2 regions of the Metapseudomonas lalkuanensis genome follow, and region 1 is predicted to be linked to the other one. Evidence: riboswitches for the same ligand, from Rfam matches in the RefSeq annotation. Region 1 holds a riboswitch; the other holds the start of a gene.

The links. Region 1 has a riboswitch for cobalamin ahead of FXN65_RS03165 (CbtB domain-containing protein). Riboswitches for the same ligand answer to the same signal wherever they lie in the genome.
Region 2: linked by a shared signal. The riboswitch ahead of btuB (TonB-dependent vitamin B12 receptor) and the one ahead of FXN65_RS03165 (CbtB domain-containing protein) in region 1 are both predicted to bind cobalamin.

The regions. Positions count from the first base shown of each region.
Region 1 is NZ_CP043311.1:665,177-672,198, forward strand. Features, by position in the region: gene cobN (cobaltochelatase subunit CobN) at 1-852, opposite strand, end outside; gene cobW (cobalamin biosynthesis protein CobW) at 953-2,005, opposite strand; cobalamin riboswitch at 2,098-2,291, opposite strand; cobalamin riboswitch at 2,350-2,565, shown strand; gene FXN65_RS03165 (CbtB domain-containing protein) at 2,670-2,855, shown strand; gene FXN65_RS03170 (CbtA family protein) at 2,867-3,580, shown strand; gene FXN65_RS03175 (cobalamin biosynthesis protein) at 3,577-3,987, shown strand; gene cobM (precorrin-4 C(11)-methyltransferase) at 3,984-4,739, shown strand; gene FXN65_RS03185 (sugar nucleotide-binding protein) at 4,852-5,736, shown strand; gene FXN65_RS03190 (NAD-dependent epimerase/dehydratase family protein) at 5,729-6,658, shown strand; gene FXN65_RS03195 (OmpW/AlkL family protein) at 6,852-7,022, opposite strand, start outside.
Region 2 is NZ_CP043311.1:4,204,967-4,211,988, forward strand. Features, by position in the region: gene bluB (5,6-dimethylbenzimidazole synthase) at 1-102, opposite strand, end outside; gene FXN65_RS19565 (cobyrinate a,c-diamide synthase) at 99-1,388, opposite strand; gene cobO (cob(I)yrinic acid a,c-diamide adenosyltransferase) at 1,388-1,999, opposite strand; gene btuB (TonB-dependent vitamin B12 receptor) at 2,013-3,878, opposite strand; cobalamin riboswitch at 3,947-4,160, opposite strand; gene FXN65_RS19580 (SIR2 family NAD-dependent protein deacylase) at 4,212-4,949, opposite strand; gene FXN65_RS19585 (hypothetical protein) at 4,952-5,272, opposite strand; gene FXN65_RS19590 (O-methyltransferase) at 5,278-5,928, opposite strand; gene FXN65_RS19595 (C40 family peptidase) at 5,936-6,463, opposite strand; gene FXN65_RS19600 (C40 family peptidase) at 6,607-7,022, opposite strand, start outside.

The DNA.
Region 1 (7,022 bases):
GTCGCGGCGGAACGGGCGAAGGCTGGGGGCATCGGGGTTGGACTGGGCGAAGCCGGTGGTGTTGATGATCAACCCGGCGCCCGCGGCGTCCAGCCAGTTTTCCACAACCTCCAGACACTCGGCTTCCTTGAGGCTGGCAACCGCGATGGGCAGCGGATTCAGCCCCCGGCTGGACAGTCGCTCGCAGAAAGCGTCGATGAAAGTGGTGTTCGCCGCCTGCAGGTGCGTTCGATAGAAGATCAGGGCGGCCACGGGCTGGTGCGGCAGCCATTCGGCCTGCCAGTCCTGCAGTTGCGCCGGCCGGATGCGCGGATGGTAAAGGGCGACACGGGGCAGTACCTGCGGCTCGCGCCAGGGGTAGTCACGCCCCAGCCAGCGACTGGCCAGGCAATTGAAGAGTTGTCGCGCGTTGTCCAGTCCGCCCTGGCGCAGGTACTGCCAGAGGCGTTCGGCATCTTCACCCGGGACGTTGCAGAGGCCCGCCAGCTCCGGATCGGGACGGTCGTCGCCGGGCACCAGGATCAGCGTCGCCCCGCGCTCGGCCAGCGCCACCAGTTGTTCGATGCCGTAGCGCCAGTAGCCGACGCCGCCGTGCACCGAGATGAGGATGACCTTGGCGTGCTGCAGCACCTCGTCGACATAGAGGTCCACCGAGGCGTGGTTCTGCAACTGCATGGGGTTGGCCAGGCGCAGGCTCGGGTAGTCATCCGGCAGTTCGCGGGCGGCTTCTGCCAGCAGGGCCAGGTGCGAATCGCCGCTGCACAGGATCACCAGTTCGGCGGGTGTCTGGGCCAGGTGGGCGATGCCGTCGTCGGGAACGAAGCCGCCGGGTTGGGTGCGTAGGAGGTGCATATCCTTTACTCGGAGGCCCCGTAGGATGGGGTGAGCTTGCGATACCCATCGATATCGAATGGTGGGTATCGCTCCGCTCCACCCACCCTATGGTCGTGGGTCAGGAGAGAGCGGTACGCAGTTCGTTGGCGATGGCCGCCTGGTCGAGTTCTTGGCCGATGACGACCAGGCGGGTGCTGCGGGTTTCGTCGGTCAGCCACTTGCGGTCAAAGTGTTTGTCGAAGCGCTTGCCGACGCCCTGGATCAGCAGGCGCATCGGTTTGCCGGGAATGGCGGCGAAACCCTTGATGCGCAGGATGGCGTGGCGTTCCACCAGTTGGCCGAGGGTGGCGAGCAGCGCGGCTTCCTCGACTTCCGGCAGGTCGACGTGGAAGGAGTCGAACTCGTCGTGGTCGTGGTCTTCATGACCTTCGTGGTCGTGGTGGGTGGGGCGGCTGTCGATGTGCAGTTCGGCTTCGGCGTTCAGCCCAAGCAGGACATCGAGCGGCAGCTTGCCGGCGCGGGCTTCGACGATCTTCACTGCCGGCGGCAGTTCCTCCGCCACTTCGGCGCGCACGGCGGCGAGGGCTTCGGCGCCGAGCAGGTCGGCCTTGTTCAGCACCACCAGGTCGGCGCTGGCGAGCTGGTCTTCGAACAGCTCGTGCAAGGGCGATTCATGGTCGAGGTTCGGGTCCTGCTTGCGCTGTTCGTCCACCTGCTCGGGGTGGGCGGCGAAGGTGCCGGCCGCCACCGCCGGGCTATCGACCACGGTGATCACCGCGTCGACGGTGCAGGCGCTGCGGATTTCCGGCCACTGGAAGGCCTGTACCAGTGGTTTGGGCAGGGCGAGGCCGGAGGTTTCGATGAGGATCTGGTCGAGGTCGCCACGGCGCGCCACCAGCTCGCGCATCACCGGGAAGAATTCCTCCTGCACGGTGCAGCAGAGGCAGCCGTTGGCCAGCTCGAAGACGCGGCCCGCGGCCTCTTCCTCGGTGCAACCGATGGAGCACTGCTTGAGGATCTCGCCGTCGATGCCCAGTTCGCCGAACTCGTTGACGATCACCGCGATGCGGCGGCCTTCTGCGTTGTCGAGCATGTGGCGGAGGAGGGTGGTCTTACCGGCGCCGAGGAAGCCGGTGACGATGGTGACGGGGAGCTTGGCCAGGGTTTTCATGCGCGCCTCTGCGTGGTCGGTCGGCGGGCATGACGAACGCAGCGGGGCCGGCCCCGCGCAACGGATTCGCCACCGGATCACCCCGCCCGGTTGTCTGGAATGTCGTCGAGGCAGGTCTCCTGGCTCACGACCCTGCGCTTTGCGCGGCACCTTCGCCTTCCCGCTTGCGCAGTGGCATTTCGAAGGGCCTTGGGGGCGTTCACAGTTGCGGGGGCAGCCGTGGCCTTGACCACGTTCCCTCTTAGCTCCGGCGTACATCCGGAGAACCTCGAAAGGGCGAAGGCTACGCAGCGTGCCGGCAGCGGTCAATCGCGGCAGTTGACGCTTGGTCGGACTCGTGATGTCCTAGCACGGTTTTTTCAGGTGCCTCGCGTCGCCGTACGCGAGGTGAAACGGGAAGTCGGTGCGTCCTTCATCGGGCAAGTCCGGCGCTGCCCCCGCAACGGTAAGCGATCGTAGGGTTAAGTACGCCACTGTGCCGATCCGGCATGGGAAGGCATGCCCATCCGGCCACGGCCGGCGTCGCAAGCCCGGAGACCGGCCTGATCACGTTTTGGCAACCCGCGGTGGGCGGGCGCAAGCCGGAAATCTGGGTGCCCCTGCGCCCGCTTCCCTCGCGCGCGTTCCTCCTGCAGGTATCACTAGCAACGCAGAGGGAACCTCCATGTCCAGCCGCACCCTGTCCCATTCCGCCGCTTCCTCCTCGACCCTGGCCCAGCGCCTGGTACTGGCCATCGGTGCCGGCCTGGTCGGCCTGTCCCTGGTGTACTTCGCCGGCTTCTCGCACATCGAGGCCGTGCACAACGCCGCCCACGACACCCGCCACAGCGCCGCCTTCCCCTGCCACTGAGTGATGCATCCATGATCAAGCGCATCGCCCAGACCGCCGGGTTCGCCGGCCTCATCGCGGCCCTGGTGCTGACCCTGCTGCAGAGCCTGTGGGTCACCCCGCTGATTCTCCAGGCGGAAACCTATGAAAGCGCCGAGCCGGCCCCTGTCGAGCAGGCCCATGCCCATCAACACGGTGGCGCCGCCGTTGCCCATGTCCATGAGCACAGTGACGAAGCCTGGGCCCCGGAAGATGGCTGGCAGCGGACCCTGTCCACAGGCGGCAGCAACCTGGTGGTGGCCGTGGGCTTCGCCCTGATCCTCGCTGGGCTGTTCAGCCTGCGCGGCCCGACCCGTGCGTGGCACGGTCTGCTGTGGGGCCTGGGCGGTTTCGCCACCTTCGCATTGGCGCCGTCCCTCGGCCTGCCGCCGGAATTGCCGGGCACCGCCGCCGCCGAGCTGGCCCAGCGCCAGACCTGGTGGATCGGCACCGCCGCCTCCACGGCCGTTGGCCTCGCGCTGATCGCGTTCGGCCGTCACTGGGGGCTGCGCGTGGCGGGCGTCGTATTGCTGGTGATCCCCCATGTAGTGGGCGCGCCGCAGCCGGAAGTGCATTCCAGCCTGGCGCCGGAAGCGCTTGCACACGAGTTCATCGCCGCTTCGCTGATCACCAATGCCGCTTTCTGGGCCGTACTGGGCTGGGCGGCCGGTTGGCTGTACCAGCGCCACGCCTCGCCCTCCGTTTGAAGCTGGTCGCCGGGCTGGGCTGCCGACGCGGTTGCCCGGCGGATGAACTGCAAGGCCTGCTGCTGCAGTGCCTTGCGGAGGCCGGGGCCTCCCTCGATGAGCTGGTCGCCCTGGCCAGCAGTGAGGTGAAGGCGGCAGAGCCGGGGCTGAGCGCCCTGGCCGAGCGACTGGGCCTGTCGTTGTATTTTCTGCCCGTGGATATGCTCGCAGCCCGTGAGGCATGCCTGAGTCGGCCGTCCGAACGGGTTCAGGAAGCCGTTGGCAGCCCGGGAGTTGCCGAGGCGGCTGCCCTGGCCCAGGCCGAGGCGCTGTTCGACGGTCACGCCAGCCTGCTCATCGATAAACGCCGCAGCGCCAGCGCCACCTGCGCCCTGGCCTGTATCCCCCAGGAGGCTGAACAGCCATGACGGTCTATTTCATCGGCGCCGGCCCTGGCGATCCGGAGCTCATCACGGTGAAGGGGCAGCGCCTCATTCGCACCTGCCCGGTGATCCTCTACGCCGGTTCCCTGGTGCCCGAAGCCGTGTTGGCCGGGCATGGCGCCGAGCAAGTGGTGAACACGGCCGAGCTGCACCTGGACGAGATCGTCGCCCTGCTCGCCGAAGCGCACGCCAAGGGCCAGGACGTGGCGCGGGTGCATTCCGGCGACCCGTCGCTCTATGGCGCCATTGGCGAGCAGATCCGCCACTTGCGCGAACGGAACATCCCCTACGAAGTGGTACCGGGGGTGACCGCCGCCGCCGCCTGCGCCGCGTTGCTGGGGTGCGAGCTGACCTTGCCGGACGTGTCACAGACCTTGATCCTTACCCGTTACGCCAGCAAAACGCGCATGCCCGAAGGGGAAGCGCTGGGCGACCTGGCCCGGCATCGCGCGACCATGGCCATCCACCTGGGCGTGAGCCAACTGGCGAAAATCGTCGAAGAACTGTTGCCGCACTACGGCGCCGATTGCCCGATTGCCGTGATCCATCGCGCCAGTTGGCCGGACCAGGAGCAGGTCACCGGCACCCTCGGCGACATTCTCCCCAAGGTGGCGGCGCGGGACTTCCGCCGCACGGCCTTGATCCTCGTGGGCAAGGTGCTGGCGGCCGATGGCTTCACCGATTCGTCCCTTTACCGCGCCAGTCATGCCCATCTCTACCGCCCAGGCCAGGCGTAACCGCTACGCGGCTAGTGACGTGAGCCGGTGAAACCCGCAGAATGCGGCTCTTATGTGGCGGGCAATCTTCCCGCCAACTCCCTCTAACCGGCTTTAAGCGACCTATTTCTCTATGCGAATGCGCTTGATGCTGTTGGGTGGCGGCAATTCACTCGGACAGGCGCTGATTCGCCTGGGCGCCGAGGAAGACATAGGTTTTCTCGCTCCGCGTCCGCCCGAGCAGGGCTGGGACGCCGCCAGCCTGACCCAGCTGCTCGATGACACCCGGCCTGACGCCGTGATCAACCTCGCCTACTACTTCGACTGGTTCCAGGCCGAGGAAGTCAGTGCTGTTCGCCTGGCGGCCCAGGAACGCGGAGTGGAGCGACTGGCCGAGCTTTGCCAGCACCACGGCATCATCCTGCTGCAACCGTCCAGCTACCGGGTATTCGATGGCTCCCGCGCCACCGCCTACAGCGAGAAGGATGAATCCGCCCCGCTCAGTGAACGTGGCCAGGCCATCTGGCGCATGGAGCAGAGTGTCCGTGCCGCCTGCCCCAAGCATGTGCTGCTGCGTTTCGGCTGGTTGCTGGACGACAGCCGGGACGGCTCCCTGGGGCGCTTCCTCAGCCGCGCCGAACAAGCGGACGAAATCTGCCTGGCGGATGACCGTCGCGGTAATCCCACTCCGGTGGACGATGCCGCGCGAGTGCTGCTCGCTGTGATCAAACAACTGGATTGCCAGGCGCCGCTCTGGGGCACCTATCACTACGGCGGCCACGAGGCCACGACGCCCCTGGCCCTTGGTCAGGCGCTGCTCAGCGAGGCTCGCAGCCTGCACCCGTTGAAGGTGCAGGACATCACCCCGCAGGCCCATGCCGCCCGTCCCGATGCGGCGGACGAACCGCAGAACGCGGTGCTGGCCTGCAAGAAAATCCTCCATACCTTCGGCATCAAGCCGCGCGCCTGGCGTGCTGCGTTGCCAACCCTGCTGGACCGTTACTATCGTCATGGTTGATTCCCCCATCCTCATCACCGGCGGCGCCGGTTTCATCGGTTCGCACCTGGCTGATGCGTTGCTCGCCAGGGGCCACGCCGTGCGTGTGCTGGACAACCTCTCAACCGGCAAGCGCTCCAACCTGGCGCTGACCAACCCGCGCCTGGAGCTGATCGAGGGCGATGTGGCCGACGCTGCCCTGGTGGCACGCGCCATGTCCGGCTGCAAGGCAGTGGCGCACCTGGCCGCAGTGGCTTCGGTACAGGCGTCGGTGGACGATCCGGTGGCGACTCACCAGAGCAATTTCATTGGCACCCTGAACGTCTGCGAAGCGATGCGCGAGCACGGCGTGAAACGGGTGATCTTCGCCTCCAGCGCTGCGGTCTACGGCCAGAACGGCGAAGGCATGGCCATCGACGAAGACACACCCAAGGCGCCGCTGACCCCCTACGCAGCGGACAAGTTGGCGAGCGAGCACTACCTGGATTTCTATCGCCGGCAGCACGGTCTGGAGCCGGCGGTGTTCCGCTTCTTCAACATCTTCGGTCCACGCCAGGATCCGTCTTCACCTTATTCCGGCGTGATCAGCATCTTCACAGAACGCGCCCAGGCCGGGCTGCCGATCACCGTATTCGGCGATGGTGAGCAGACCCGGGATTTCGTCTACGTCGGCGATCTGGTGCAGGTGCTGGTGCAGGCGCTGGAAGCGGATTGGCTGGAAGCCGGACCGGTGAACGTGGGCCTCAACCGCGCCACCAGCCTCAAGCAGTTGCTCACCGCCATCGGTGAGGTGCTGGGCGAAATGCCAACGGTGAACTACGCGGAAGCCCGCGCCGGGGACATCCGCCATTCACGGGCCAACAATGCCCGCCTGCTGCTGCGCTACGAGTTTCCCGTTGCCACACCACTGCGCGAGGGTGTGGCGCGTCTCATGGGGCGTTGAGCACCCGATTGCGGGTTGGTCTGACCCTGTAGGCTGTGCTGTGCGCACCTGAGCGAGGATCGGTGCGCGCGGCGCACCCTGGCGTCGGTCCCGATAATGGAATCGGCCTCCGTTACCTCATAAATCTCCAGGCACAAAAAAAGGCGCCCGAAGGCGCCTTTTGGCGGGGTGTTCCTCTCGAAGAATAGCCCGCTCAGAACTTGTAGCCGAGGCCGACCATGTATACCCAGGGGTCCACGTCAACATCGACCTTTACCTTGCCCACGCCTGCCAGGTCGGTGGTGGCTTTGGTGTCGATGTCGATGTACCAGACAGCGGCGTTGAGCAGGATCTTGTCAGTCAGCATGTAGTCCATGCCGACCTG
Region 2 (7,022 bases), 2.5 Mb from region 1:
GGGGGCTACCTCGCCGCCGCTGAAGTGGCGCATGTCGCGGCGCTCGGTGATGGCCCGGTAGACCGCCGCGCGCTCATCAAGGCTGAAGGCGTGTTCGCTCATGGTCGGAACAGCTCCACAGCCGCCCGGGGATTGGACGGCAGGTAGAAGTGAATGTAGGAGGCGGTAAGACGGCCGCTGCGGAACACCGCCTCGGCCACCGGTTTGTCGTTAGGGCAGAGGCCGCGAACCAGGGGCTCCAGCGACGAATCCAGCAACGAATGGTGGAAGGTGTGACCGCGCAGATTGCCTTCCGGCAGCGGTGCTTCCTGCAGGGCCAGGGCCGCCAGGCGCTTCTGCATGGTGGCGCGGCCGGGCAACAGGCCAAGCAGTTCGGCGCGCTCTCCGCCCGCGTCGGTCAGGGCGTCGAGCAGGTAGAGCATGCCACCGCACTCGGCGAGCATCGGCTTGCCCGCCCCGTGGTGCGCGCGGATGGCCTCGGCCATGGCGCGGTTGCCTTCCAGCTGGCGCAGATGCAGTTCGGGGTATCCGCCGGGCAGATAGAGGCTGTCCACCTCGGGCAGGTGCTCATCGGCCAGCGGCGAGAAGTACACCAGTTCGGCGCCCAGGCGCTGCAGCAGGTCGAGGTTGCCCTGATAGAGGAAGGCAAAGGAGGTGTCCCGCGCGACGCCGATGCGCACGCCGGCCAGCTCTTCGCCGACCGCCTGGACCTCGGGCGCGGCGAAATTCACCGCCGGCGGCAAGGCCACTTCGGCGCTGGCGGCCAGGGCATCGGCGGCGGCGTCCAGGCGCGCGTCCAGGTCCGCCAGTTCTTCGGCCTGCACCAGCCCCAGGTGACGGCTGGGCAGCTCCACATCCGCGCTGCGCGGCAGGGCGCCGTACCAGCGAATCCAGTCCGGCAGGCTGTCGCGGATCAGGTCGCTGTGACGCTGGCTGCCGACACGATTGCCGAGCACGCCGGCAAAGGGCAGGTCCGGCTGGTAAGTGGCCAGGCCCACGGCCAGGGCGCCAAAGGTCTGAGCCATGGCGGCGCCATTGATCACGCCGAGTACCGGCACGCCAAAATGGCGCGCCAGGTCAGCGGCCGAGGGCGAGCCGTCGAACAGCCCCATCACGCCCTCGATCAGGATCAGGTCGGCCTCCCCCGCCGCTTCCCAGAGCAGGCGGCGGCTTTCCGCCTCGCCCACCATCCACAGGTCCAGCTGGTAGACCGGAGCCCCGGATGCTCGGGCAAGGATCATCGGGTCGAGGAAGTCCGGCCCGCACTTGAACACCCGCACGCGCCTGCCCTGGCGGGCATGCAGGCGGGCCAGTGCGGCAGTGACGGTGGTCTTGCCCTGGCCGGAGGCGGGTGCGGCGATCAGCAGGGCGGGGCAGGAGCGCGACATCAGAACTCCACGCCCTTCTGGGCTTTCACGCCGGACTTGAAGGCGTGCTTGACCAGGGTCATTTCGGTGACGGTGTCGGCGGCGTCGATCAGCCCCTGGGGCGCGCCACGGCCGGTGGCGACCACGTGCTGGTGCTCGGGGCGGGATTCGATGTCGCGCAGCACCTCGTCCAGTTCCAGGTAGCCGTGCTTGAGGGCGATGTTCAGCTCGTCCAGCACCACCAGGCCGATCTGCGGGTCGTCCAGCAGGCCGCGGGCGACGGCCCAGGCCGCCCGCGCCTTTTCGATGTCGCGCTGGCGGTCCTGGGTATCCCAGGTGTAGCCCTCGCCCATCACGTGGTAGCTGACTTCCTCAGGGAAGCGGCGAAAGAAATTCTCTTCGCCGGTGGACATGCCGCCCTTGATGAACTGCACCACGCCGACCTTGAGGCCGTGGCCGAGGGCGCGGGCGACCATGCCGAAGGCCGAGCTGCTCTTGCCCTTGCCGTTGCCGGTGTGCACCAGCAGCAGGCCGTACTCATCCTGGGCCTGGGCGATCTTCTCGTCGATCACGGCCTTCTTGCGTTGCATGCGGGCCTTGTGGCGGGCGTCGCGGTCGGCGGATTCGGTCATCGGATGTTCCTCGTCACAGAGCTTGGTAACGGACGGTGAAAAACACTGCCTGTCCCGGCTGGTTGAAGTCCAGCGCGGTTTCGTAGTCGGCGTCGAGCAGGTTGGTGACCTTGGCCTGCAGGCGCCATGCCTCGGTCAGCCAGTATTCGCCACGCAGGTCGACGGTGGCATAGCCGGCCAGGCGGTCGTCGTTTTCCACGTCGTCGAAGCGCCGCCCTTCGGCATGCAGGGTCGCGCCGAGGCCGAAGCGCCCGATGCGGCGATCGAGGTCCAGGTTGAAGACCTCGCGGGCGCGGCGCGGCAGTTCATTGCCATGATTGGCGTCGTGGGCGCGGTTCTCGGTGTCGAGAAGGGTCGCGTTGGCCTGCCAGTCCCACCCCAGCCAATGGCTGCCGAGCACCAGTTCGATGCCGTCGATGCGTGCCTTGCCGATGTTGTTGGGGCTGCCGAACGGCCCCAGCCCGGAGTTCGCGTCATGCACGATCATGTCATCGACATTGGTGCGGAAGGCGTTGGCGGACCAGCGCCCCCAGTCGTGCTCACCGGCCAGGCCGACCTCGAAGGTCCCGGAGGTTTCCGCGTCCAGGTTCGGGTTGCCGTAGTCGGGGAAGTACAGCTCGTTGAAGCTCGGTGCCTTGAAGGCGGTGCCGTAGCTCAGGGCGAAGCGCACCGCGTCGGTCAGGGCGTAGCCCCAGGCGGCGTTGCCGGTGTCGTGGGTGCCGAATTGTTCGTTGTCGTCGCGGCGCAGGCTGAGCTGCCAGTCCTGGCGCCCGTGCTCGCCCAGGTACTGGGCGAACCAGCCCTTGTTCAGCCGCGAGTCCTCGGCGAATGCCGTGGAACCGCTGACTTCGTCCTGCTGCCAGTCGTAACCCAGGGTCAGCACATGGCCTTCGGCCAGGGTCAGGTCGTTCAGCCAGGATGCCGAGTTGCGCTGGGAATCGAATTGCGACGAGAAGAGGCCGCCGGTTTCCTCTCGGGAGAGGTCTTCGCTGCGGCCCGCCTGCAGGGTCACGTCCCAGGGCTCCAGCGGACTGAAGCGTGCGCGACCGCCGATGAGCCGCTGCTCGTTGTCGGCGTTGGCGTTCCACCCGCCCCCCACGCTGTAGGGGCTGACCAGGTCGTAATCGTTGTGGGCCTTGGCGCGCATCAGGGTGCCGTCGAGTTCCAGGCCATTGTCGAAGCGGTAGCCGGCGCGCAGGTTGCCGGACAGGTTGCGATAACCGTCGGCATCGGGCTCGTGATAGCTGCTGCGCGCACTGAGTGCGTCGATGCCGTCGGTGTCCTGGCTACTGACGCCGAGGCTATACCAGACCCGGCCATCGCCGCCGGAAACGCCAGCGCTGCCGTCATAGCTGTCGTGGGTGCCGTATCCTGCCGAGAACCAGGGTTTGGCCCCATCCTGTCCGCCCTTGCGGGTGAAGATCTGGATCACGCCGCCGATGGCTTCGGAGCCATAGAGACTGGAACGCGGGCCACGAACCACTTCGATGCGGTCGATCAGCTCCACCGGCAAGTCCTGGAAAGCGGTCAGGCCATTGCTGACCGAGCCCACCTTGACGCCGTCTATCAGCACCAGTACGTGATCCGACTCGGTGCCACGAATGGATACCGAAGTCTGCTTGCCCGGCCCGCCGTTGTTACTGAGGGTCACGCCCGGCACCCTGCGCAGAAGCTCGGGCACCGAACGGGCCTGGCTGCGTTCGATCTCTTCGCGGTCGATCACGGTGCTGGCGGCCAGGCTCGCGCGCACCGGCCGTTCGCTACGGGTCGCAGTGACCACCTGTTCGTCCAGCGTCAGGGGCGCGGCGGCCAGGAAGGGGGAAATGGACGTACCGCCGAGCAGCGCAAGCGCCGCCGGCCTGAAGAAAGGCTTGCGAATCAAGGTTGGATCTCCGTCGTGCCACCCGCGCGACATCTCAGTGGGTACTGCATGCGGAACGATCCGCGATGCCCTGTGTGCGACAGGCCGGTCTCCGGGCTTGCGAGTGGAGCGATGCGCTCCTGTGCCGCGCCTTCCCATGCTGGAGCACAGTGGCCGATTGCGGCATTCGACTCGCCTACCGTTGCGGGGGCAGCGCCGGATTCTTCGAAGGAATGGACCGGCTTCCCTGTTTCACCCCGTAGGCCAAGGCCAAGGGGCACCTGAGGCAGCGGCGAAGGTTAGAGGGTGCGCGGGGTAGCGTCAAATCGGCGCGAGCGACCGGCGCGGCCCTCAACAGGCAGCAAGGCTGGCAATCAGGGCCGCCATCACCTCCCCCGCCGCGCCTTGCAGGCAAAGGTCGGCACGCGCGCTGAGGGGCGTGGGCTGCGGGTTGATTTCCACCAGATGGGCGCCATGACGTTTGGCCAGGAATGGCAGTTCGGCCGCCGGGTAGACCAGGCTGGAGGTGCCGATGCTGAGGAACAGGTCCGCGTCCTGGCTGGCCTCGGCAGCCACCTCCAGCGCGGATTCAGGCAGGCTCTCGCCGAACCAGACCACGGCCGGGCGCAACAGGCCGCCGCATTCGCAGCGCGGGATGCTGCGCACATCCTCCGGCCAGTCGCCGCCATCGCGCCGGCACTTGAAGCATTTCAGGCGATGGATATTGCCGTGCAGTTCCAGAGGCGCGCCGCTACCGGCGCGCTGGTGGAGGCCGTCGACGTTCTGGGTGATCAGGGTGACCTTCGGCAGCCGCCGCTCCAGTTCCGCAATGGCCAGGTGCGCCGGGTTGGGTTGCACCGCCAGGCAGCGCTCACGGCGCCAGGCGTACCAGTCCCAGACCGTCTGCGGATCGGCCCGGAAGCCCTCGGGGCTGGCCAGTTCCTCGGGGCGGTATTTCGCCCAGAGGCCGGTCTGGGCGTCGCGAAAGGTCGGGATTCCGCTCTCGGCGGAAACGCCAGCGCCGGTGAAGATCACCAGATGGCAGGCATTGCACAGGCGCGAGACAAGGTCGTCGGGGATGCGCGTCATTTTCAGTGCCTCGGGGTGAATCCCGCTGGCTTGCCCGCCAACCAGCGGACGAAGGTTCGCAGGCGCTCGTCGCCCAGCAGGGCATCGCGGTTGTTGTAGGTCAGGGCCAGTTCCTTCTCGCTGAACAGCTTGTGGATCTGGTTGTGGCAGGGGCGGCAGACCCAGAGGGTGGCGGTGATGCGTTCGCTCTTGCCGAAGCGCTTCTGCACATAGGGCTTGTCGTGCAACGCCTTGGGGATCAGGTGATGGCGGGTCAGCGTCGATGCGCGACCACAGAGTTCGCAGGCATCGGGCTGGGGCGGAAGGCGAATTGGCTCGGGCATGCCCTTCAGCGCTTGCGGCAGAGGGTCAGGCCGTCGCCTACCGGCAGCATCGAGAGGTCGACACGCTGATCGTTCTTCAAGGCCAGATTGAGCGCCTGGATGGCGCGGGTGTCGGGGTCATCCGGCTGTTCTTCCAGGACCCGACCGCTCCAGAGCACGTTGTCGAACAGGATCAGGCCGCCCGTGCGCGCCAAGCGCAGGGCTTCTTCCAGATAGACCGGGTAATTGGCCTTGTCGGCGTCGATGAAGATCAGGTCGAAACGGCCGTCTTGCAAACCAGCGAGAGTGTCCAGCGCTGGCGCGAGACGCAGCTCGATGCGTCCGGCCATGCCGGCCTCCTGCCAGTACCGGCAGGCGATGGCGTTGTAGTCGCCGGGCAGGTCACAGCAGATCATCTGGCCATCGCCAGGCAGTTCGGCGGCCATGCACAGGGCACTGTAGCCGGTGAAGGTACCCACCTCGAGGATGCGCCGGGCGCCGGTGAGCTTGACCAGCATGGCCATGAACTGGCCCTGCTCCGGCGCGATCTGCCAGCGGGCCATGGGCAGTGCCGCGGTTTCAGCGCGCAGACGTTCGAGGAGGGGCGACTCCCGCAGCGAAACCTCGAGGAGATAGCCGTAGAGGGCGTCGTCCAGGTTCAGCGTGCGGTTGGTCATGGATGCCTCAGTGGGATTGCGCCAGGCGTGGATCGAAGATTACGCGCTTGGCGCTGAGATAGCTTCGTTGCCAGTAGCTGTTCGACAGACTGTCGAGCCGTACCGTTCCGCCGGTGCGTGGCGCATGGACGAAACGCCCTTCGCCCACATAGATACCGGCGTGGCTGACCTGGCCGCCGCCGTTGGTGGCGAAGAACACCAGATCGCCGCTTTGCAGGGCATTGATGCCGATGCTGGGGGCGCGCATGGAGATCAGCTCGCGGGTAGAACGCGGCAGGCTGATGCCCGCGGCGTCGCGGTAGACGTAGCCGATCAGGCCACTGCAGTCGAAACCGCTGTCCGGGGTGTTGCCGCCCCAACGATAGGGCGTGCCCACCAGACCGAGAGCGCGGAACAGCACGTCTTCGGCCGCCGGCGAGAACTGTTGGACGGCGGTGGTGACGACAGGAGGGGAATAAGGCGGCGGCGCCTTGCTCGCACAAGCGGTGAGCAGCGAGGCCAGGGCCAGAATGGCAAGGCGGTCCGGTGCGAGCATGGCAAGTCAGTCCTGACTTGAAGAATGCTCGCTAATTTGCTGATCTCACAGTGATATTGCAAGAGGTAGCGGTGCGATTGTGCACAAAAAAGCCGAGGCGGCCATGAAGGCCGCCTCGGCTTGTCGTCTCGAGCCCGGCTGGATCAGCGATGCAGCGGGTGACGAGTCGCGGTGTTCATCGCCAGGACGCGCTTGGCTTCCATGTAGCTGGCCTTCCAGTAGCGGTCGTCGAGACTGTCGACGCGCACACCGCCGCTGCGGCTGCTGCTGGAGTGAATGAACTGGTCGTCGCCGATATAGATGCCGGCGTGGCTGACGCGGCCACGGCCACGGTTGTTGAAGAACACGATATCGCCTGGTTGCAGCTCGCTGCGGGCGATCACCGGGGCATTCAGGTTGATCATCTCGCGAGTGGAGCGCGGCAGCTGGATACCGGCTTCTTCCTTGAACAGATAACCCACGAAGCCACTGCAGTCGAAACCGGTCTTCAGGGAACGGCCACCGAAGCGGTACGGGGTGCCCACCAGCTCGAAACCACGCTCCAGCAGGCCGTCGGCCA